Regions from separate parts of the Bacillus sp. WC2507 genome, predicted to be linked through region 1. Evidence: riboswitches for the same ligand, from Rfam matches in the RefSeq annotation. Region 1 holds a riboswitch; the other holds the start of a gene.
The links. A riboswitch is a leader RNA that binds a small molecule or an ion and turns the genes downstream of it on or off. The one in region 1 is predicted to bind preQ1.

Region 1 (11,490 bases):
TTAAAATCTTCTCGACTTACTACAACTTTCCTAAACGTATAAAATACATCTTTCGTTGCAACATACTCCTTTATTTCACCATTTTTCAGCTGATCCAAAATTGTATTTGCTAATTGTTCATCCATGTATTTCACCTCTATGCAATATTTTATTTTATCGTATATTCTATAGGTCAACAACTGTAAAATTATCCAGGTGCTATACCTTCATTGCATTTTCATTATTTCGCAAACGATATCACTTTACTATATGTCCACTAAATATCATATACTAACATAGCTACTTCTCTATATCAAACATTTCGACATTCAATTATGCAAAGTTCCATACCACTATGCTACAATATATAAATAGAACTAGGAGGGATACTATGATTCGGAAAGCAAAAAAGACAGATGCAAAGGCAATAGCTCCTTTATTGTATAACGCTCTGCACGAAATTGCTGAAAAAATCACAGGTAGCACTGTTGAGACAGAAGTATTACTAGGACTTGAAACATGGTTCTCAAAAGAGAGTAATCGACTGAGCTATGAAAACTGTTTTGTATATGAACAAGACGGGAGTGCGGTCGGAATTATTGTCGCTTATCACGGTAGTGAAGCAACAAGGCTTGATGCACCAATTGTACGTCACTTAAGAAAATTACATAAAGATGAATCGATTACGTTAGAAAAAGAAGCTGAGATTGATGAATATTACATTGATACATTATCAGTTTCAAGTGCATATGGCGGAAAAGGCATCGGTTCTAAGTTAATTAAAGCTGCTGAAATCCATGCAACTGAAAAGGAGCATAAAAAAATCGCATTACTTGTTAATTTAGAAAATACACGTGCCTATTCATTATACGAAAAGCTAGGTTATACAAAGGACCAAATCGTTATGCTTGTGGGTGAACCTTATGCCCATCTAGTAAAACCATTAAATACAAAGGTTTCTATATCTTAAAAAGAAAGCACACGATTTATATAAATCGTGTGCTTTTATGTTAAATTCGTATTTAATATATTTCCATTCATCGCCTCGTGAAACGTATATGTTGTACATCCCCATGGCTCTCTGTGCAAAATAGGCGAACCAGACCATCCCATTGCTCTCAATTCTGCACCAACCATTGCATTAACATAATTATGCCCTACAAGAGCAATACTTCCATGTACGAGAGCGTAACGGTGTAATAAGTAAGCCGCTTGCCTTGCCCTCTCTCTTACTTCCTTATAAGACTCAACATCTTTATGGTAACCAAGTATCCATAATGTTCGTCCGATAAAAATCCATACGTTAGGTTTACATTTTAACCATGTTGGAGCATAAAAACTCGTCGGAATTTCAGCTTCTCTAAAAAGAGAATTTTGCATAAAAGATAAAGAATCCATTAATTCAGCTGTTGACTGTACAGCACACCTTTGATCACTCGTTAAAATCAATTTTGCTGCTTCAACCACTTCCATTGTTTCCGTTGGTATAGGTGCTTTTTCTATTATGGTATGTAAGTCATATCCCTTCATCCATTCATGAAAGGATGTAACCGTCATTGGTTCTATAGTACGGTCTAAGCGACCATGACGAATAAAAGAAATCTTCATTCTTTCCACTCTCCATTCATCACTTACGAATTCTATTATGTACTATTTTTAAATATCATACCACGCAAAAAAAGAAAGTTATACACCTTTACATATCCCCACCACTCTCATGTGTGACCCCAGCATGTATACCATCCATCCCATCAAAATATGGAGTTGTTTCATGATGACGAATCTTTTTTAAATGTATATAAGAAAATACAAATAAAGTTAACGCTATAACACTCCCTACAAATTCAAACATCATTTTACCGCCTCTAATTTCTCCCACTTTAGTAGGTTATTGTATTTTTTATTATACCCCTATATAAAGATGCACGCATTTAAACCGTTCTTTTTTCTAATAACTTGAAGTTCTTGTATATTTTCTTACAAAAAGTGAATATTTTTCGAATTTTTACTTTGGAAACATTTACAAACTAGACAATATGGTTCAAAATAAGAGGAAATAAAAAAAACCAAAATTATTCTTTTTTTGGAAAACTGTAACAAGGAGAGTTGCTTATGCAGATCGCAGAAACTGGAGATATCATTGAATTTAAAGGTGGAATGCAAGGCCGTGTTCAAAAAGTAAATCAAAACTCCGTTATTGTAGATATAACAATCATGGAAAATTTTAGAGAACTAGATATGGAACCTCTTACAGTTGTAAGTCATAAAAACTATACTGTCATTAATCAAAATGCATAATATAATAGAAAGAAAGGATCTGTATGTTATACAGATCCTTTCTTTCTATTATATATTAACGATTATCAATTGTTTCTGGATATAGATCATGGTTCATCATGCGGTAGTCTGCCATTTGTTCATATTTCGTTCCTGGGCGACCGTAGTTGCAATAAGGATCAATTGAAATCCCTCCACGTGGTGTGAATTTGCCCCATACCTCAATGTAACGCGGATCCATTAATTTAATTAAATCATTCATAATAACGTTCATGCAATCTTCGTGGAAGTCACCGTGATTGCGGAAACTAAATAAATATAGCTTTAAAGATTTACTCTCTACCATTCTTTGTTCTGGAATGTAGCTAATATAAATTGTTGCAAAATCTGGTTGGCCTGTTTTCGGACATAAGCTTGTAAATTCAGGACAATTGAATTTCACAAAATAATCACGGTTTGGATGATTATTATCAAATACCTCTAAAATTTCTGGGCTATATTCAAATAAATATTTTGTATTTTGATTTCCTAATAATGTTACATCTTTTAAATCTTCATCTAATCTTCCTGTCATTTTAAACATCCCTTCTCATTATACTCCGCGTTTATTTCCCCATACTAACGCATGAAGCTGCGGCAATACTTTTGCATTATTCATCTCTTTACAATTTACAGCTTTATCAATCAGCCACTCGTACTTATCTAATAATTTCTTAATCAGCATCGCATCATCCACAGTTTTTGTATCATCATTCCCTACTTGTAAGAAAAATGGTACATCGGGATAACGTTCGTGCATCTTAACTGCATATTCAAAATCTTGATCGTCGAATACTACTACTTTTAAACTAATATCTTTTCCTGCTAGTTTCTGAATCACATCATCTAACTTCTGAAAATCAGTATTCATCGCCGAACTTGGTGGTTTTGGAGAAATCGTTATCTCATCAATTTGAAGTAACCAATCTTGCCATTTACTCCCTTGCGTTTCGATTGCTGTTCGCATTCCATTCTCTTTTAATATAGAAAGAAGAAACTCAATATTTTTCAGCAATGCTGGATTTCCGCCTGAAATCGTAACATGAGAAAAATTTTCGCCACCAATTTCTACAAGCTCATTCCAAACGTCTTCTGCTGTCATCTGTCTAATTTGATCTTTAGCCGATCCATCCCACGTAAAAGCAGAATCACACCAAGCGCAGCTATAATCACAGCCAGCTGTACGGATAAACATTGTCTTTTGTCCTACAACCATTCCTTCACCTTGAATAGTCGGACCAAATATTTCTAAGACAGGGATTTTACTCATCGAGCATCCACTCCCGTCTTACTTCCGCATAACTAGTCGGAGTCTCAAATAGACGAACAAATTCAACGCGAGCTCCTTTATATTCGTTCGCACGATTATCTTTTGTTAACGCTTCTGCCATTTTTTCATAAATCCAAACGACCATATTTTCAGCAGTCGTATTCATTGCTGGTAACGTTTCGTTTAAATAACGATGGTCTAAATAAATTTCTATTTCATTCTTCCAAATTTCTTTTATATCTCCAAAGTCAATCGCAAGACCTATTTCATTTACATATCCACTAATTCCAAATACAACTTTATATGTGTGACCATGTAAGTTTTTACATTTTCCTTCATAACAGTGTAAATGGTGCGCTGCATCAAATGTAAATTCCTTGCTGACCATTACTCTTTTATTATGATATTTGAGCTGTTTACGCTGAATATCCTTGTCCATTTTTTGCAAATTTTCTACGATGCGAAATCCAAAGAAATTATCCATTAGTTGTTTGCTCCTTCGCGTTCTTGTAGGTACGTATCTAATCCTGCTTTACGAAGTTGACATGCTGGACATTCACCGCAACCATCACCAATGATTCCGTTATAACATGTTAATGTTTTTTCTCGAACAAACTCGAATGCTCCAAGTTCATCTGATAATTTCCACGTTTCCGCTTTATCAATCCACATAAGTGGCGTATGAATCACAAACGGATAATCCATGGATAAATTTAAAGTAACGTTTAACGATTTCACAAATACGTCACGGCAATCTGGGTAACCACTAAAATCAGTTTCACATACACCCGTTACAATATGACGTGCTCCTACTTGTTTTGCTAATACAGCAGCAAATGATAAGAATAGTAAATTTCGTCCATCTACAAATGTCGATGGCAATTCACCTTCTTCATGTGTAATCTCCATATCCGTTCTCGTTAACGCATTTGGAGCAAGTTGATTTAATAGACTCATATCTAGTACCGTATGCTTAATTCCTAGCTCTTTCGCAATTTCCGCTGCACAATCAATTTCTAACTTATGACGTTGATTGTAATTAAACGTTACAGCCTCTACTTCTGCAAACTGCTCTATTGCCCAAAATAAACATGTCGTACTATCTTGTCCTCCACTAAAAACAACAACTGCCTTTTCTTTTTTCATTTCACTCATTCTCCTTCTCTATTACGAATAAGAAGAAAGAACGTTCTTGAACTGTCACAATAAAAAAACAAAACAATACCTAAAGATATTGTTGTTTCCATAGTTTTTTATAGAGGGAGTTCGCGAACCTCTCCCGTGCATTGCACGGAATTCCTTCTTTCATTGACAAAGCTTATTGTAACATATTGTATACTACCAGAAAAAATTTCTGATTTTTCCGCTATTTCTCATTTCATTTCTTTCATTTTATAGTATGATTAATTTAATGTGAGAAGAGAGGAGGCATCCCACTGAAATCCTTTATTATTTATCTCTTTTTAAATATATTATTCATCCTTGTTACAATGCTCGTATACCATTTATTTTGGAATCAAAAAGGGAAACGTTCTCCTAAATTAAATTCAGCAATATTTATTGTATTGTGTTGCCTCGTTACTATACTATGTATCACTTTCGCAGCAAAAACAAATTATGGATTTCAATTTGATATGCGGCATATCGTATTAATTGTCGGTACATTAACCGGAGGTCCTATTGCTGGCGGCTCTATATTAGTTGTATTAAATATATACCGCTTCTTATTAGGAGGAATAGGTGTTTTCCCATCGCTTATCGGTTCTATCCTTCTATTTATTGTCCTATTATTTACATACAAATTTTTCAATCGAACTTCTAATCGTATAAAAATAGCACTTGCTATTATCTACAGTCTCACATACGGATTTAGTTGGATACCTTTCTTCCTTTCAAAGGTTACAAACAAGGCTGATTATATACCACATATTATTGTGTATGAGTTATGTACGATACTTGGTACGATTCTTATTTTATATTTACTACACATATTACAAACTCAAATTCGTCTCCAAAACGAACTTATGAATGCTGAAAAATTTCATTTAATTGGTGAAATGGCAGCGTCTATCTCTCATGAAATTCGCAATCCATTAACTTCAACGAAAGGATTTTTGCAACTTTTACAATCAGATACATGCACTGAGCAGGAGCGAAAATTATATATCGACATTGCCATCAACGGAATCGAACAAGCAAACCACGTTCTTACAGATTATTTAACCTTTGCAAAACCAAGTATTGAAAAAGAACAAAGATTACAGTTAGAAGAAGAACTGCTACATGCATTATCGTTAATTACACCGCTTGCTAATTTAGCAAATGTGCGTACACATTATATAAAGCAAAGCACTTCTTTTTTTATCGCGGGAGAAAAACAAAAACTAAATCAATGCTTGTTAAATATTTTAAAAAACTGCATTGAGGCCATGCCAAAAGGCGGTGATCTTTATTTCACATTAGTTCCTGATCATAAGCATATTCAGTTATATATAAAAGATACAGGAGTCGGTATGGATACCGAACAAGTGAAACGTCTCGGCTCTCCTTTCTATTCAACGAAAGAAAAAGGAACTGGACTTGGAATGATGGTCGTATTCAGTGTTGTTCAAGCTATGAATGGAAAAATTGATATTATAAGTGAAAAAGGAATCGGTACAACCTTCTTATTAACTTTTCCACTCATACAAAAAACGTGATGAAATCATCATCACGTTTTTTCTGTTCCTTCAACTAATTCAGCAAAAGCTTTCACTTTTCCATGTGGCTTTTGATTTTCTTTACGTGCTTTCCAAGCGCGCTCTTCTTCTTTCTTTTTCTTGGACATACTTTTCAACTCCTTCTTTCCTTTCTCCATGTAGTATTCCAAAATAAGAAAGAAAACTATGCACATATCAAAAAAGAAGTGGTCTCCCACTTCTTCCTAATTATCGTTGTAAAATTGCGTGTTTCGCCTCTTTTAACTGCGTAAGATGTCTTTGTTCATGCAAATCAAGAAATTGAATCCATTGATACAAATTCAGATCATTAAAAACAGGATGCTTTAATCCATTTTCAAATAGATCTTTTTCATCTATAACACTATGAAGCGCGTGTAATAGTTCTTGTCGTGAATGTTCTAGTAATTGAATTCCTTGCTGTTTTTTCATTAACGTTTCTGTTGGTTGCATTTGCTGAGGAGCTTCTCGTTTATGTGTGCGATCAAGCGTAAGTTGGAGGTCTTTAAATGGAGTCGTGTTTCTTTCGTTTTTTTGTAAAGCATATACAAGGGCAGACGTGACAGATTGTTCAACTAAATGCAAGTGATGCAAAATTTGAATAATACTCCATTTATCACGGCGTGGCTTTACATTCACTTCTGTATCATTTAACATTTCAATTTCTGATAATAGCGTGCTTCGAGTAGACTGTAATGAGTTCACCAAACTTTCTAAACTCACATCCATATTAGATTGAAGCATATTTCTTTCCCCCCTTTTTGTTGGTGAAAAGAGGTGCTCCTTATGAGAAACACCTCTTTAGTATTCTGAATTTTCTTTTATTATCTCATCATTTTCCCATTATGTCGATGTTAAACATGTGAAAAAAAGCGCATGTTTTTTACAATTTTGTGTCGTCAATCGCATGTAACCATGCTTCAATTTCTGTAATGACACTTTTCACACAGCCTTCAGCAAATGGTGATGTTAAATTTGCAACTTCTACTAATTCCAAGAATGATTTACTTCCACCTTGTTGGCACAGATTCACATAATCTTCCCACGCCTCTTGTCTATTATCTCTTGCACGTTTCCAAAATTGCAGTGCACAAATTTGTGCTAACGTGTAGTCAATATAGTAGAACGGCGAGCTATAAATATGTCCTTGACGTTGCCAGAATCCACCGCGCTCTAAATAATCATTATCTTCATAATCACGATGCGGCAAATACTTTTTCTCTATATTACGCCATGCTGTCTTACGCTCTTCTGGTGATGCTTCTGGATTTTCATATACATAATGTTGATATTCATCAACAGATACACCATACGGTAAAAACAGAAGTGCTGAACTTAGGTGAGAGAAGTAATATTTATCTGCATCTTCTTCAAAGAATAATTTCATCCATGGCCATGTAAAGAATTCCATACTCATAGAATGAATTTCACACGCTTCATACGTTGGCCAATTGTATTCTGGAATTTCAAACTTACGACTTTCATATACTTGGAAAGCATGACCAGCTTCATGTGTTAATACATCAATGTCCCCAGATGTTCCATTGAAGTTCGAGAAAATAAATGGTGCTTTATAATTCTCGATATATGTACAATAACCGCCACCCGCTTTTCCTTTTTTCGCAACTAAATCTAATAAATCATTATCTAGCATGAAATTGAAAAATTCATCCGTTTCAGCCGATAACTCTTTATACATCGTTTTCCCATGATTAACAATCCAATCCGCATCTCCTTTTGGAGTTGGATTACCAGTAGCAAACTCAAAGTTTTCATCATAATATGCTAATTTTTCTACACCAATACGTGCTTGTTGTCGCTTTCTTAATTCCGTTGTAACTGGAACGATATAATCAAGTACTTGCTGACGATAATTCGCCACCATTTCCGCATTATAATCTGTACGGTACATTCTCGCATATCCAAGTTCAACAAAGTTTTTGAAACCTAAAGATTTAGCGATGTTCGTTCTCACTTTAACAAGCTCATCATAAATACGATCTAACTCTTCCTCATTCTCAGCTAAAAATCCGTAATATGCTTCACTTGCTGCTTTACGTTCACTTCTTTCTTTCCCTTGCATAAATGGAATAAGCTGTGATAACGTTCTTTCTTCTCCTGCAAAGTCAATTTTTGCAGATGCTAATAACTGCGTATATTGTGAAGACAATTTATTCTCTAATTGTAAATCTTTCACGACTTCATCAGAATATGTTTTCAAATCACACTCTGCTAGAGCAAACAATTGCTTCCCATAATACGCTTCTAATTCTTCACGAAATGGAGAATGAATTAACGCTTTATAATACTTTGTACCATATCCTTGTACAACTGGAGAGAATTCATCAAAGAAATCTTGCTCTTCCTTATAAAAAGCATCTGTCGTATCAACAGAATGACGAATGTAACAAAGATTCCCCATTGTACCAAAATCGTTGCGAATTTCGTTAATTGAATGAATGACTTGTTTTTGTTCTTCTACAGTTTTTGCGTTATCAAACTTCTCTAAAGCAACAGTAAACTTCTCTTTTAATTCTTCAATATTTGGCCGTTTATATTCATAGTCTTTAAATGACATGAACGAGCCTCCTCTCCATTATATACATCCTTACTATAATTCAATGCTTACTTACAAATCTCCTCTTATTCTTCAGCAAAATACGGCAGATGTTGTCATAATTACATGTAAACAAAAAAGCCTTGGATTTCTTTATCCAAAGCTCCTTTGGAACATACTATTATTTTTCATACTTTCCAATCTTTTTTAATAGATCAAGTAATTCATCCTTTTCTTCTTTCGTTAACATTTCAAAAGACTGATGTATAACTTGCTCATGCCCTGGAAAAATAGAAGCAATAAAGGTCTCTCCAGACTCAGTTAGTTGTGCATATATAACACGTCTGTCATTCGGGCACGGAATTCTCTTTACTAGTCCCTTTTTTTCTAGCTTATCTACAACATATGTAATGCTGCCACTAGCTATTAAAATACGCTCACCAATTTGCTGAAGTGGCTGACCGCCTTTATGATATAGCAGTTCTAATACAGCAAATTCAGTTGGATTTAACCCGTTACTTTGTATAGATTTATTTGTAGTATCCATAACAGAACGATGTACACGAGATAATGCAATAAATACTTTTAAAGATTGAGAAATATCTTCTCGTTCATTATTTGATGTCATACAACTTTCAACCCTTCACTTAAATTCTCAGTAATAAAAAGAAAAAAACAGCTTAGTACTTCATGTAATTCCCGAATGAGTATTCACTCATTCATTACCTCTCCCCAAATATATTATGAATGATTCTTGAATAAAAACATGACAATTTTAACATAGTTTATATATAATGATAATAAAAAAGAAGGAGTACCAAATTTGAAAGTCAAATTCCACAGCATAGTTTTATATATATTGCTTGTTATCCTACCAACGATAGGGATTGGTGCTACATTTTATTCATATCATTCGTATAAAATGAAACAGGAAAACAAACAATCTGCTCACACGGTTCTCTTTTTATATAGAGACTATTTAGATCATCACCTTGGTGAAGCAATCTCCGCATTAGAAATGCTCTCAAAAGTCGTAGGAACCGAGACTGGAAATATAAATGGAGTGAAACAAATTGTACATGATACAGATGGAAACGATGCACGCTTTTCTGGTCTATATTACGCTACACCAGAAGGAATCATTACAATCGCATCCGAAGGCGAACGACCACCTGTTGATGTCTCAGATCGCAAATATATTCAAGACGCGTTACAAACGAAGAAAACAACTGTATCATCAGCCATTACAGATCGTGTTCTTGGACATCAAGCGATTATGATTGCTTCTCCCATTTTCAATAAACAGAAGGCGCTCTCAGGCTTATTGTTAGCAAGTTTACGCTTTGATTACATTTCATCATCTTTAAATGCCATTAAGCCACAATACCATTTTGAAGTAACCGATAAACATGATGTAGTTTTTCTAACCGATGATAATAACGAAACAAGTGATGCGCATTCTAATATGCTTACTACTCCACTCCAACGATTAAATTGGAAGGTCTCTGTTTCTCCATTGCCTATCCATCAAAAAACTTTATACCAGTGGGTTTCAATAGAGTGTATAGCTACTTTATTTTTAATGTCTATTTTATTTTTACTTGCTCAATATATGTTGTTAAAACGTCAAACAAAACTGGAAAGACAACAAAATGAACTACAAAAAATTGAATTGGTTGGAACTTTTGCAGCTAGTACAGCCCACGAAATCCGTAATCCTCTTACCGGAATTAAAGGACTCGTCGCTCTATTAAAAGAAAAATATAAAGATGAACAAGATCAGTTCTATTTTTCCATCATTGAACAAGAAATAGAACGGATTAATGAAATTGTAAGCGAATTTCTTATTCTTGGAAAGCCAACCGCTATCATTGAACAAACATATGATGTGAGAACTATTTTAAATGAGGTAGCATTGATTATTCAATCTGAGGCGAATCTACATAACATTGTATTCCATTTACATTTGCCAGACCATCCTGTTCATATACGTTGCTCAAAAGACCATATGAAACAAGTGGTTTTAAACATTACAAAAAATGCAATTGAAGCCATGACTTCTGGTGACACACTAACTATTTCCGTAACAAACAATGAAACACATGCACAATTGCAAATTATAGATACTGGAAAAGGGATTCCAAAACATATTCAAAAACACCTCTTTCATCCGTTCTTTACTAATAAAGATACTGGAACAGGTCTTGGACTTGTCATATGTAAACGAATTGTAGAGATGTACAATGGGCATATTTTTATTGACAGTATAGAAAACGAAGGAACGACAGTTCATATCGAAATTCCGTTACACCTAGTATAATTATCCTTATCCCAAAAGGGTAATTATACTTATTTCATAAAACCAGCCACAAGCATTCGCCAAAAATTACTCGATTTTCCTTCATACCCAATTTGAAAAATAGGTACCTTTATAATTGATAACCATTTGGGTGTTTGTTTTTCTTTATAGCACTGGTACTGTAAAATAAGCTTGTCCAATTCTTGACTAACTTGAATTGTCTCCATACTATTTAACCCACTCGTTAAACCTAATTGAATCATTTCTTCACGCTTTATATGAATATCACGTGAAAGCTTTTCTAATGTGTACTTCCTTTTTACAGTAAACATTCATATCCCCCTTATTATAC
Region 2 (11,490 bases), 240 kb from region 1:
AGCAATCTCCTTTTTATTGTATCTTTAAACAATCCCGTTCTTTTTCAACCATTTTTCAAAAATAATTCGTGCTTCTTCATCATCAATATCATTACGAAATGAATACACCATAATACCATAATCATCTATATATTCACCTAGCTTCATTTCCTCCACTTTCTTATAAAAATTGCCTGCCTCATAGTGCGGAATATAAGCATCCCAAACTGGTTCATGTAGTCTTTTGTATGCCGTCACCTCTAAATCATGTCCATCTTCATAATATCCGATGTGATAATGTTGACTAGGATCTTATTTCTTCATAATAATTCCCTCCCTTTGAAAATTTATCATATTTCACATAATAAACAAAAGCGAGCTGTATATTACAGCTCGCTTCATTCATTAAATACGTTCCATCGCCGTCTTCAACGTTCCAACAACGAAAGCAATTTCTTCACTTGAAATAACAAGTGGTGGTGCTAATGTTAAGACGTTATTATATCCTGCTGTTGTCATGCCGTTTCGTCCTATAATTAAACCTTTTTCTTTACAAGCATTTACAACACTTGCAATTTTATCGTTATCAATTGGCTCTTTCGTCTCTTTATCATTTACTAGTTCGATTCCAACTAGTAGACCTTTTCCTCTAATATTTCCAACTAACGGATGTTCCCCGATTTCTTCTTTTAATTGCTCTAATAAAAGCGAGCCCATTTGTGCAGATCGCTCAATTAAATTTTCATTTTCCATAATCTCTAAGTTTTTAAGCGCTAATGCACAAGCCGCAGGATTTCCACCAAATGTATTAATATGACGGAAGAATTCATATTCTCCCTTCCCTTTAAATGCTTCATATATTTCTTTTTTCACAGCTGTAGCTGATAACGGTAAATATGCACTCGTGATCCCTTTTGCCATCGTAATAATATCTGGCTTTACATCATAGTTCATAAATCCAAACGCTTTTCCTGTACGTCCGAAACCGCAAATCACTTCATCACTAATGAGTAGTGCACCGTGTTTTTGACACGTTTCATGAACAGCTTTCATATAGTCTTGTGGCGGCATTAAAATGCCTCCGCCCGTAATAATTGGTTCCATAATAAAAGCTGCAATCGTTTCACTTAATTCCCATGTCATGACACGATCTACTTCTTTTACACATTCTACATCATAAATGTTCTCTGTTTCTATTTCAGGCATACGATAACAATCTGGCGGCGTTACATGTAAAAATCCTGAAGCAAATGGCTCATATTGATATCTACGTTGTGCTTGTCCCGTCGCTGCCATCGTTGCCATTGTATTTCCATGATACCCGCGGTAACGTGACATAAATTTATAACGATGTGGTTCACCTTTTTGAGCATAGTATTGCCTTGCTATTTTAAAAGCTGTTTCATTCGCTTCCGAACCACTATTAGAGAAGAAAATAACATACTCTCCTCCAAGCCACTCATTTAATTTTTCTGCAAGCTTTATAGCCGGTTCATGCGATTGTGACATCGGAAAATATGATAATGTTTGTAATTGCTTATAAGCCGCCTCTGCGAGCTCTTTTCTTCCGTATCCACTATTCACACACCAAAGACCACTCATTCCATCTAAATATCTTTTTCCTTGTATATCTTCAACCCAGCACCCTTCTGCTTTTGCCCCTATCATTGGACTATTTGGACTAAAGGGACGCATTCCGTGCCACACATATTGCTCGTCTTTTGCTAATAATTCATCAGTCTGTTTCGTTTTCATCATTTCTTCCACCTTCCATAACAACTTATTTTTCACAAAAGCTGCGCTGGTGCCATGATGATTTAAATTTCTCCCTGCTTATTTTCATTCCACAAAATTAAGACAAATCCTACTTACAAAGCAGTATTATTTACAAGAAAATGACAAAAGAAAAAGGAGCTTTTCTTATCTATCGAAAAGCCCCTCTTTTTTAATGCGAGGATGCATCACTAATACCATGTCCAGTATTAGATTTCACAAGAATTTCATCAAATTTCGCAGCATCTTCTTTCTTACTAGATAAAACGGTTCCTAAATATGCTGCCAGGAATCCGAGCGGAATCGAAATAATTCCAGGTGTCGTATATGGGAATATCGCTTCCCCAACAAATATAGCTTTTCCAGCTACAGGGTTCCAAACATTTGGACTTAACGCTACAAGAACAATTGCTGATACAAGACCAACAATCATACCAGAGATGGCACCTGTTGTATTGAAGCGCTTCCAATATATTGTGAATAATATAACTGGCAAGTTTGCACTCGCTGCAACCGCAAATGCTAATGAAACTAAAAATGCTACGTTCAATGTTTGAGCAAATAACGCTAATATAATAGATAATACCGCTACTCCAATAGACGCATAACGAGCCATGGACACTTGCTCTTTTTCCGTTGATTTTCCTTTGCGAAGAATCTCATTATAAAAATCATGCGCGAATGCTGATGCCGCTGTTAATGCAAGTCCTGCCACTACAGCTAAAATTGTTGCAAAGGCAATGGCTGATACGAAAGCAAATAAGAAATCTCCACCTAACGCTTTAGCTAATAAAGGTGCTGCCATATTACCAGCAGGGTTTGCTTTCATAATTGCCTCATTTCCTACAAACGCCGCTGCTCCAAACCCTAAGAAAATTGTCATAATATAAAATGCACCAATTAACCACGTAGCGTATACAACAGATTGACGTGCTGTTTTTGCATCACGTACTGTAAAAAAGCGAACAAGAATATGTGGTAATCCTGCAGTACCAAGGACTAGTCCTAAATTTAAAGATAGCGTATCAAGACCATCTTTATACTTTACTCCTGGATTTAAAAACGAATCTTTTAATGGTGTAGCTGTTTTCATTTGCGCAAACATTTCAGTCACACTGAAATTAAATTTGGAGAAAACGATAACAGAAATAATAAATGTACCAGCCATAAGTAGTACAGCCTTAACAATTTGTACCCAACTCGTCGCAGTCATTCCACCAAAAATAACGTACACTGTCATTAATGTACCAACGATTAAAACTGATGTCGTATATTCGATTCCTAATAATAATTTAATAAGTGCACCAGCCCCAACTAATTGTGCAATCATATAAAAAATCGAAATCGTCATCGTATTAAGTGCTGCAACTCCGCGAACTTTTTTCGCATCAAAACGCGCCGCAATCATATCTGCTAACGTGTACTTCCCTAAATTTCTAAGCGGTTCTGCGACAAGGTATAGAACAACTAAATAAGCAACTAAAAAGCCGATACTATAAAAGAATCCATCAAACCCAGTTAACGCGATCGCCCCGGCTATACCAAGAAATGACGCAGCAGACATATAATCTCCCGCAATGGCCAGCCCATTTTGCCAACCAGTTAATCCCCCTCCAGCCGTATAAAATTCACTCGCATTTTTCGTTTTTTTCGATGCAAAATAGGTTATGACTAGCGTACCAAGGACAATAATTAAAAATAGTGCAAACGCAGTCGTATTCAAGTTCAGCCCCTCCCTTTTTGCATATCTTGTAGAATTTTTTGCGAGATTTCATCAAATGATTCCGCCTTTTTGCTATAAATCATACATAATGCCCATGTCATAATAAATTGTGCGAAAGCAAATACCCATGCCCATGTAACATCACCAAATGCTGGTGTATTGAGCACCTTTGAATACGATGTTAAAATAGGTAGTGCAATAAAAAAGCTTAAAAAGAAAATACTCATCGGAACGATAAACTTCTTTTTCGTATTTAATAGCAATTGAAATTCTTCTGACTGAACAACCTCTGTATAATTCACCTCATTTTGTAACTTACGTGCTGACGTATCATCTCGTTTCATTCTCCGATCCCCTCTCTTACTAGAAATACAATTCCCCCTTGTATACCTAAAGACTAAATTTTATAAATATTCAGAAACTTATTTTCATTTTAGACAATCCATACATTCCTGCAAAGATTTTTCGATAGACATTTTTCGGCATTTTTCCCTAAGTTTTTAATATACTTTTTCAACATAAAATTTTTACTTTTCAACCCGTACCAATCGAGCTTTTATTCTCGTTAAAATAAAATAAAAAGTAGCGCTTATCGCACTACTTCTGTCTTTTTCTCTTTTTCTAAATTACGAGCTGTTTCGCTTAATTCAACGTCTTTTCCATCTTTAAGTGTTCCAAATAGGAAATCAAATACTGGATTTGAAACACCAAACCAAAACTTTTCATTTTTATAATGGTGTAATATGTGCTGTTTTTTTAACCATCTTCCAAACTTAGTGAAAGGACGAATTGGCTTATGCGCAATATAATGTTTCCATTCATAAACGAGAAGCATGATAATCATTCCGATTCCGAATGAAAGTGTAATAGTAACACTTTTTGTTATACCGTATGATATAAGTAAATATATAGTAAAGCTAGGTATACTAAACCATACAGGCAAAAATAAAAGTTTTAAATCATCTGGATATACGTGATGATCATAATGTAATCTTCTTAACATTTTTAATAAAAATACGTTTTTAGGTGGCTTTAAATGGAATAAAAACCGATGTGTCATATATTCGTTAAGCGTATAAAAAACAATACCAAACAAACACGCTAACATACCGATCCATGTAAAAAATTGCATTTTTAAAATAATGATGAAAATAATTAGAATACTATACATAATAACGATATCATGTTGTAAAAAGAACTCTTTCCCCACTCTCTTCATCTTTCTTCCCCTTTTCCAAAAAAACAGCCGCAACATATCGTTACGACTATTTCTTTTATTTTCTATTCTTATTCTATTCCCTTTACAAATTTGCCTGTTGCTCTATTGTCGAGAAAAAATTATTCGATCCAAATATATTTTGCTTCGGAATAATATGTTCCACCGCAAACACTGTTACTTCTCCTCTTTGTACCTCTCCAATAATGAGCCCAAGTACTTCATGATTTACCGCAAACGTTGGTTGCTTTGTTTGTAGTAATCTTGCTGCATTATGAAATACCGCTTCATATAGTGGATTCCTATCAGTAATTTCTTTTCGGATTTTTGGTGCTAACGTAATAATAATTTCTTTTCCGTCAATAGTGGTTCGATACATAAAAATCTCCCCTTCAATCTTATGTGAACAACTGTAAAGCTTTGTATGCAAAATGGATAGAATATCCTACTAAAATAATACCTGCTCCGGCTGTTATATAGCCAAGTGCTTTTTGCTTTAATAAAGTTCTGCCAAAATGGACAGAAAAAGCAATATTTAAATTCCATAAAATAATACCAACGATAATACAAAGGCTGTACAAAAAGGCTTCTTGTTTCGTTACCTTGGTAAGCAATGAGCTAAGTGTACTTCCGTATATACCAAACCAAAAAACAAGATTTAATGGATTGGATATCGCAATTAAAAAACCTGCCATAAACGATTGTTTAAGGCCACCTACCTCTTCTTTTTTATATTCCATATTCGAGTGGAAGATTCCTTGTTTTACACTTTGAAATCCTAAATAAAATAACAAGAAAAACCCTGTACAATACATAAAAGCTTGTACATATGTATACATAAATACAGAAGATAAACCGAAATAGATGAGAAGCATAAACAAAATATCTGCAGTCATTCCACCAATTCCAACAACCCATGCATGCCAAAAACCTCGTTCAATTCCTCGTTTTAACATTTCAATATTAATCGGACCTACTGGTGCAGCTAATGAAATACCTAATACAATTTGTTGTATAATCGCTCCAAACATAGCTCTATCCTTTCTACTTCCTTTACTATTAAGTAATGATGTAATGTTTAAAAATAGACTAGCTTTCATCAAAATATTTACTACTAAAATACCCTTTTTTATCCAAAATATGCAAAAGAGCCATCCCGATGATGGCTCTTACTTTTCTATCCTATGAAGAAAAGGGCATTTTCCTTTTATCGGCTCTACATCGTCTCCTATGAAGTATTGTTTCCATTCACGATGATCCGGATCACCATAATGACTAATGTTAGGATGTTTCGGCAACTGATCCCACTTTTCAACTCGCTCCCGGACCGTTTGTCTTGAATATGCTCCTTTAGGGCGATCCCCTTCTAATCCATCAAAGATAGTCCGTGGCTGAAACCCAATAACGAGAGAATTCCCTAAATGCCTAGTTTTTCGTTGTTTATAAGCTGGCGCATTTCCAAATGCGAATATCGGTTCCCCACCAAATGAAAATTCCCATAAGTAATGGTCTGGGTCTTCAGGAATTTGCTTCGGCCATGTTTGATTATCGTTTTCATGTAAATATTGTAGTACTTTCCAAAAGTAATCACGATAATATTCAAGTGATTGTTCTTCACATTCCGGCTCTACAAAAAGAAAAAAGCCTCTTCTTACAATTGGCCGCTCTTTCATTAACTCTAAAAAAGATAACATTGTATGTGGCAAATGACTCCAATCATTATGAGAAAGAAATGAATAACGAAGTTCATTCTTTTTCAAAGCTGTTAAGCCGAAATAGCACGGGAAAGTTGGTTCTAGCACGACACTCGAAAAATTTTGAAATTCTTTTGTAACCCAATTTGGTATGTCAGTTCTCGTTCTCATTCCTTCATTATCTAATAAATAAGACTCATTCATTCTTTCACCTCATTATGTATAGCATTCAATTAAGAATATTACATACTCGGCCTGTCCTATACCTATTTAAAAATTCGGCTGAAAAATTATTTAAAAATACAAAAAAATAAAATCGCTTACTTGACTAATTTCTACCAATTCGTGTATATTTAAATTAATCATTTAGCAGAATATTCAAGATTATAGCATTTTTAGTTTATCTTATCTTTTAAATGAATTTCACTAAATGAAAAAAGCAAATGTTTTTAGGAGGAATTGTAACATGCAAGGAAAAGTAAAATGGTTTAACAACGAAAAAGGTTTTGGATTTATCGAAATGGAAGGCGCTGACGATGTATTCGTACATTTCTCTGCTATTCAAGGTGACGGCTACAAAGCTTTAGAAGAAGGCCAAGAAGTATCTTTCGATATCACTGAAGGAAACCGCGGACCTCAAGCTGCTAACGTAGTAAAACTTTAATCCAACATATGACAGGAGGTTACCTTACTTGGTAACCTCCTTTGTTATTCCTTTGTATATTTCCGTTTTACAGAGCAAAAACTATGTGAAATGCGCAATATACAAAGGAGGAAGTAATAATGGGATCAGAAGTAAATGATTTTGAAGAAGTGAAATTCCGTGTAGAAACAGCACAAAAAATGGTAGGATCAGCGACAATTTCAATGGATCCAGATACATTAGAGCATGCTACTACTGCTGTAGAAGAAGCTCGCTCTCAGCTTGAAATTATGAAATCTGTTGCGACAGATTTAGACGAGCCCTTTCTAATGAATGAGGAAAAGAAATTAAGCAAGTGCGAGCATCAATTAAATGAAGCGAAGCATTAAAAAAACATCCAGAGAATGTTCTCTGGATGTTTTTTATGACAACTGTTCTCCATACTTTTTCAATGTTTCTCCAACTGTACATTGACGTATACAAAATGAATGGGCGTAATATTTACTATTTGTCTTCCGATTATGTTCTCGCAAAAAACACCCTTCACAATATGTTTCTAATAAGTCATTTACCTCTGTAATGAGTTGCTTTTTATCCACCGTTGCACCTCTCTATTCGGTTATTTCTTTATGACTATCGATAACTGTTCCTTCTAATGCTTGCGTTGCTAATTGATGTGCTTCTTTATTTTGTTTTCTAGATATTGGCTCACATACAAGTTTTAATTTCATTTGCTTCGCTTTTTGCTCAATTTGGTCTAAATAATGATTTAAATGCTCATCATAGCAAGGCCATTCCCCGGCCAATTGTTGTAATACCACTTGAGAATCACCGCGAAGTGTAACTGCTTCATACTTAATGCCTAATTCCTCGAGTATATTCATACCGTATAATAATGACGCATATTCCGCTTCATTATTATCATATATACCTTCTATATATGCATTACGGCGAATTCGGTATTTTGTATTTCCTTTTTTATAGTATACACATATACCTACTCCAGCTTCTTTCGTCTGTACATCATAGCCGCCATCAAAATAAACGAGTATTTCTTGGGGTTCTTCCTCCACTTGTTTGCTCAGCTTCTTCATTTCCTTTAATGACCATTCTGCATCCATTTCATCGTAAAATAATAATTCTTTCACTCTTCCTGTTTTCTCGAAATCCTCCGCAAATTGCAATACATCTTCTATGTTCATATAATCTGTCATTAATTCCGTCTGCAAACCGCTTTTTGTTTTATACAACCAATGAATTTTATATTTCATACTAGATTCCCCTTATGTAAGACTTCTTATATGTATCCAGCTAATGAAAGCCTCACTTTATTTTATTATATTTTATCAAGAGTCGAAGAATTATATTCAATATTATCACATGCAAAAAGAGCTATCCCTATAGGAATAGCTCTTTCATCTATTGCATAAATCTTTCAAATCGTACTCGCTTATTAATCCAGTACATTACAGGCATACCGATCGCCATGACAACAAATTCACCGACTGCACATGTTAACCAAGACAACATAAACGGTAACCCCAATGCAAGATGAAGTTCAATTGCAATCATAAACATTGTAATTGTAAAAATAACTGTATTAAAAATCATACGAGCCCAAACACCTTTAATAAATCGCATAGATATAATCGTTGCAACTAGCGCCAGAATAGATTGCCCTACTCCAAATACTAAATCGTAAGCGATCATAGGTGAGAAAAAGAGATTCGTTAAAAATACACCTAATACAATTCCGTAAATTGCTTTCTTATTAAATACAACAAGATGATTAAACATCTCTGAAATACGAAATTGTACATTCGTAAAGCCAAATGGCTGAATAAGCATAGAAACAGCAATATATAATGCCGCTAAAATACCATTACCGACTAATGTTCTAATATTCATGACAAAATCTCCTTAGTTTTTTTACGTGGGATGGTTTCGAACCACGTTATTCGTTTTTTAAGCAACAAGATTATATTCTACGCAATACACACTCTTTCGTCAATAGATTCCTATCATGAACTACCTTTTTTCTTTTAGACAACGTATAATAAAACATATGAAAGATTTAGGAGGTTTCACTTCATGACAGCAACAATTCAAAATGAAAAAGTGATCGTTTCCATTTCTGACAAAGGTGCAGAATTACAAAGCGTTCGCTTAAAAGAAGATAACACTGAATACTTATGGCAAGGCGATTCTACTTATTGGGGGCGCCGCGCACCAATTTTATTCCCAATTGTCGGCCGATTAGTAGATAATACATACTACGTAGATGGTAAACCATATTCTTTAACACAACACGGCTTTGCTCGTGATCTTACATTCTCTGTACAAGAACAAAGTGAAACGAAAATCACTTATATTGTAACTAGTAATGAAGAAACATTAAAAAAATACCCATACGAATTTGAATTACTCGTTTCTTATGAGCTAGACGGACAAATCGTCCATGTAACATATGAAGTACATAACCCTGCTTCAAAAGAGATGTTCTTCTCAATCGGAGCACATCCTGGTTTCAACTTCCCCTTATTAGAGGGCGAATCATTTACAGATTATCATTTAGCATTTAATGGTTCTGAACGCTTAGAAACAAGCGTATTAGAAGGACCTTATCTTTCAAGTAAAAAGCAATTAATCGCTGAAAATACGAATGAATTACCACTTACATACGATTTATTTAAAAATGATGCGCTTATTTTTGAAAATATGAATACGGATGAAATCTCTATTCGTTCTCATAAACATGATAAATTTGTAAAAGTAGAATTTGACGGATTCCCATTTGTCGGCGTGTGGACACCAGGCGAGAACGCACCTTTCTTATGTATTGAACCTTGGTACGGAATTGCTGATGAAATAAATCCAGCAAAAGATTTTAAGGAAAAAAAAGGAATTCAATCTTTACAAGCGAATGAAACATTTACATGTCGTTATAGTATTACAATCGGCTAAGTTACTCTATCCCCTACTTCAAAGAAACATTTAAGTAGGGGATCATCTTATCATTTGGAGGTTTCACATTTTGATTGAAGTATATATTGATGGTGCATCAAAAGGAAATCCTGGTCCTTCTGGTGCAGGGGTGTTTATTAAAGGGGTGCAACCAGCTGTACAATTATCATTGCCCCTTGGGACAATGTCCAATCATGAAGCAGAGTACCACGCTTTACTTGCGGCATTAAAATATTGCACGGAGCATAATTATAACATTGTCTCATTTCGTACAGATTCGCAACTTGTTGAGCGAGCTGTTGAAAAAGAATACGCAAAAAATAAAATGTTTGCACCACTATTAGAGGAAGCACTGCAGTACATAAAAAGTTTCGATCTCTTTTTTATTAAGTGGATTCCAAGTAGTCAAAATAAAGTCGCTGATGAATTAGCTAGAAAAGCTATCTTACAAAATTAACGGGGGTATGGGTGTGAAAAAAGATTGGATTGCTCCTCTTGCTTTATTATTTGTCTCTTTTATTTGGGGAGCTACGTTTGTTGTCGTTCAAAATGCAATGTCTTTCGTTGGTCCATTTACTTTTAATGGTATTCGCTTTTTATTCGCCGGAATTATTTTATTATTCGTTCAACTGATTTTCTCAAAAAAAACTTCAAAACAAGATATAAAACAGAGTAGCCTCGCTGGACTAATCGTTGGATTCTTTTTATGTGTTGGCTATGTATTACAAACATTCGGCTTACTTTATACAACTTCTTCAAAAGCTGGGTTCTTAACAGGGCTTAGTATCGTTATGGTACCAATTTTGTCTTTTATCTTTTTAAAACAAAAAGCTACCCTTTTTATCGTAATTGGCATTGCTGTAGCAACAGCAGGATTATACTTATTAACGGCGGGTGATTCTTTTCAATTAAACATTGGAGATATACTCGTTCTCGGCTGTGCAGTAGCTTTTGCTGCCCATATTCTTGTTAACGGCTTCTTCTCTAAGAAAATATCACCTTTATTACTAAGCACATCACAAGTATTAGCCGTCGGTATGTTTTCTTCTATTTGCGCCTTTTTGTTTGAAGATTGGGAAAAATTATTTTCAGTAGCACTATGGACGAATTCTTCCTTTTTATTCGCCCTATTTCTAACTTCCTTATTCGCGACATCCATTGCTTTTTTCATCCAAACATCAGCACAAAAACATACTTCTCCAACGAGAGTAGCAATTATTTTCGCAATGGAGCCCGTATTTGCTGCATTAACAGGCGTTCTCGTTGCAAACGAACAACTTTCTATTTCTGCTATTATCGGATGCCTATGTATTTTCCTAGGCATGGTTTTTGTTGAATTACCTTCCAAAACAAAAAAAGAAGCGCAGGCTGCGTGAAGTTACCCTTGTAACTTCCGCATAAAAGCCTTAGCGCTTTTTTTATCTGTAATTTCTTCTTCTTTCAATCGTTCTAATAACGCAACAAAATAACTCCCATCAAACTGTAATTGATGTTTAAT

Region 2: it holds a riboswitch for preQ1, as region 1 does, so the genes downstream of both, ACUN28_RS21425 (QueT transporter family protein) here and queC (7-cyano-7-deazaguanine synthase QueC) in region 1, are expected to answer to the same signal.

What each region holds. Positions count from the first base shown of each region.
Region 1 is NZ_JBQXPN010000001.1:4,292,767-4,304,256, forward strand. Features, by position in the region: gene ACUN28_RS22645 (hypothetical protein) at 1-125, opposite strand, end outside; gene ACUN28_RS22650 (GNAT family N-acetyltransferase) at 371-949, shown strand; gene ACUN28_RS22655 (hypothetical protein) at 985-1,587, opposite strand; gene ACUN28_RS22660 (hypothetical protein) at 1,676-1,831, opposite strand; gene ACUN28_RS22665 (YkvS family protein) at 2,092-2,277, shown strand; gene queF (preQ(1) synthase) at 2,333-2,830, opposite strand; gene queE (7-carboxy-7-deazaguanine synthase QueE) at 2,849-3,565, opposite strand; gene queD (6-carboxytetrahydropterin synthase QueD) at 3,558-4,049, opposite strand; gene queC (7-cyano-7-deazaguanine synthase QueC) at 4,049-4,711, opposite strand; PreQ1 riboswitch class I at 4,805-4,848, opposite strand; gene kinB (sporulation sensor histidine kinase KinB) at 5,056-6,264, shown strand; gene ACUN28_RS22695 (DUF6254 family protein) at 6,276-6,392, opposite strand; gene ACUN28_RS22700 (DinB family protein) at 6,493-7,026, opposite strand; gene ACUN28_RS22705 (M3 family oligoendopeptidase) at 7,166-8,860, opposite strand; gene ACUN28_RS22710 (MarR family winged helix-turn-helix transcriptional regulator) at 9,021-9,467, opposite strand; gene ACUN28_RS22715 (DUF3149 domain-containing protein) at 9,663-11,159, shown strand; gene ACUN28_RS22720 (aspartyl-phosphate phosphatase Spo0E family protein) at 11,189-11,470, opposite strand.
Region 2 is NZ_JBQXPN010000001.1:4,055,649-4,067,138, forward strand. Features, by position in the region: gene ACUN28_RS21365 (DUF3986 family protein) at 25-270, opposite strand; gene ACUN28_RS21370 (aspartate aminotransferase family protein) at 385-1,734, opposite strand; gene ACUN28_RS21375 (solute symporter family protein) at 1,925-3,475, opposite strand; gene ACUN28_RS21380 (DUF485 domain-containing protein) at 3,478-3,819, opposite strand; gene ACUN28_RS21385 (sterol desaturase family protein) at 4,065-4,694, opposite strand; gene ACUN28_RS21390 (hypothetical protein) at 4,777-5,070, opposite strand; gene ACUN28_RS21395 (LysE family transporter) at 5,090-5,722, opposite strand; gene ACUN28_RS21400 (YqcI/YcgG family protein) at 5,861-6,589, opposite strand; gene cspB (cold shock-like protein CspB) at 6,852-7,049, shown strand; gene ACUN28_RS21410 (DUF2564 family protein) at 7,169-7,417, shown strand; gene ACUN28_RS21415 (zinc-finger domain-containing protein) at 7,451-7,627, opposite strand; gene ACUN28_RS21420 (ribonuclease H family protein) at 7,640-8,299, opposite strand; gene ACUN28_RS21425 (QueT transporter family protein) at 8,448-8,936, opposite strand; PreQ1 riboswitch class I at 8,943-8,987, opposite strand; gene ACUN28_RS21430 (aldose 1-epimerase family protein) at 9,120-9,992, shown strand; gene ACUN28_RS21435 (reverse transcriptase-like protein) at 10,063-10,449, shown strand; gene ACUN28_RS21440 (DMT family transporter) at 10,463-11,368, shown strand; gene ACUN28_RS21445 (DUF6123 family protein) at 11,371-11,490, opposite strand, start outside.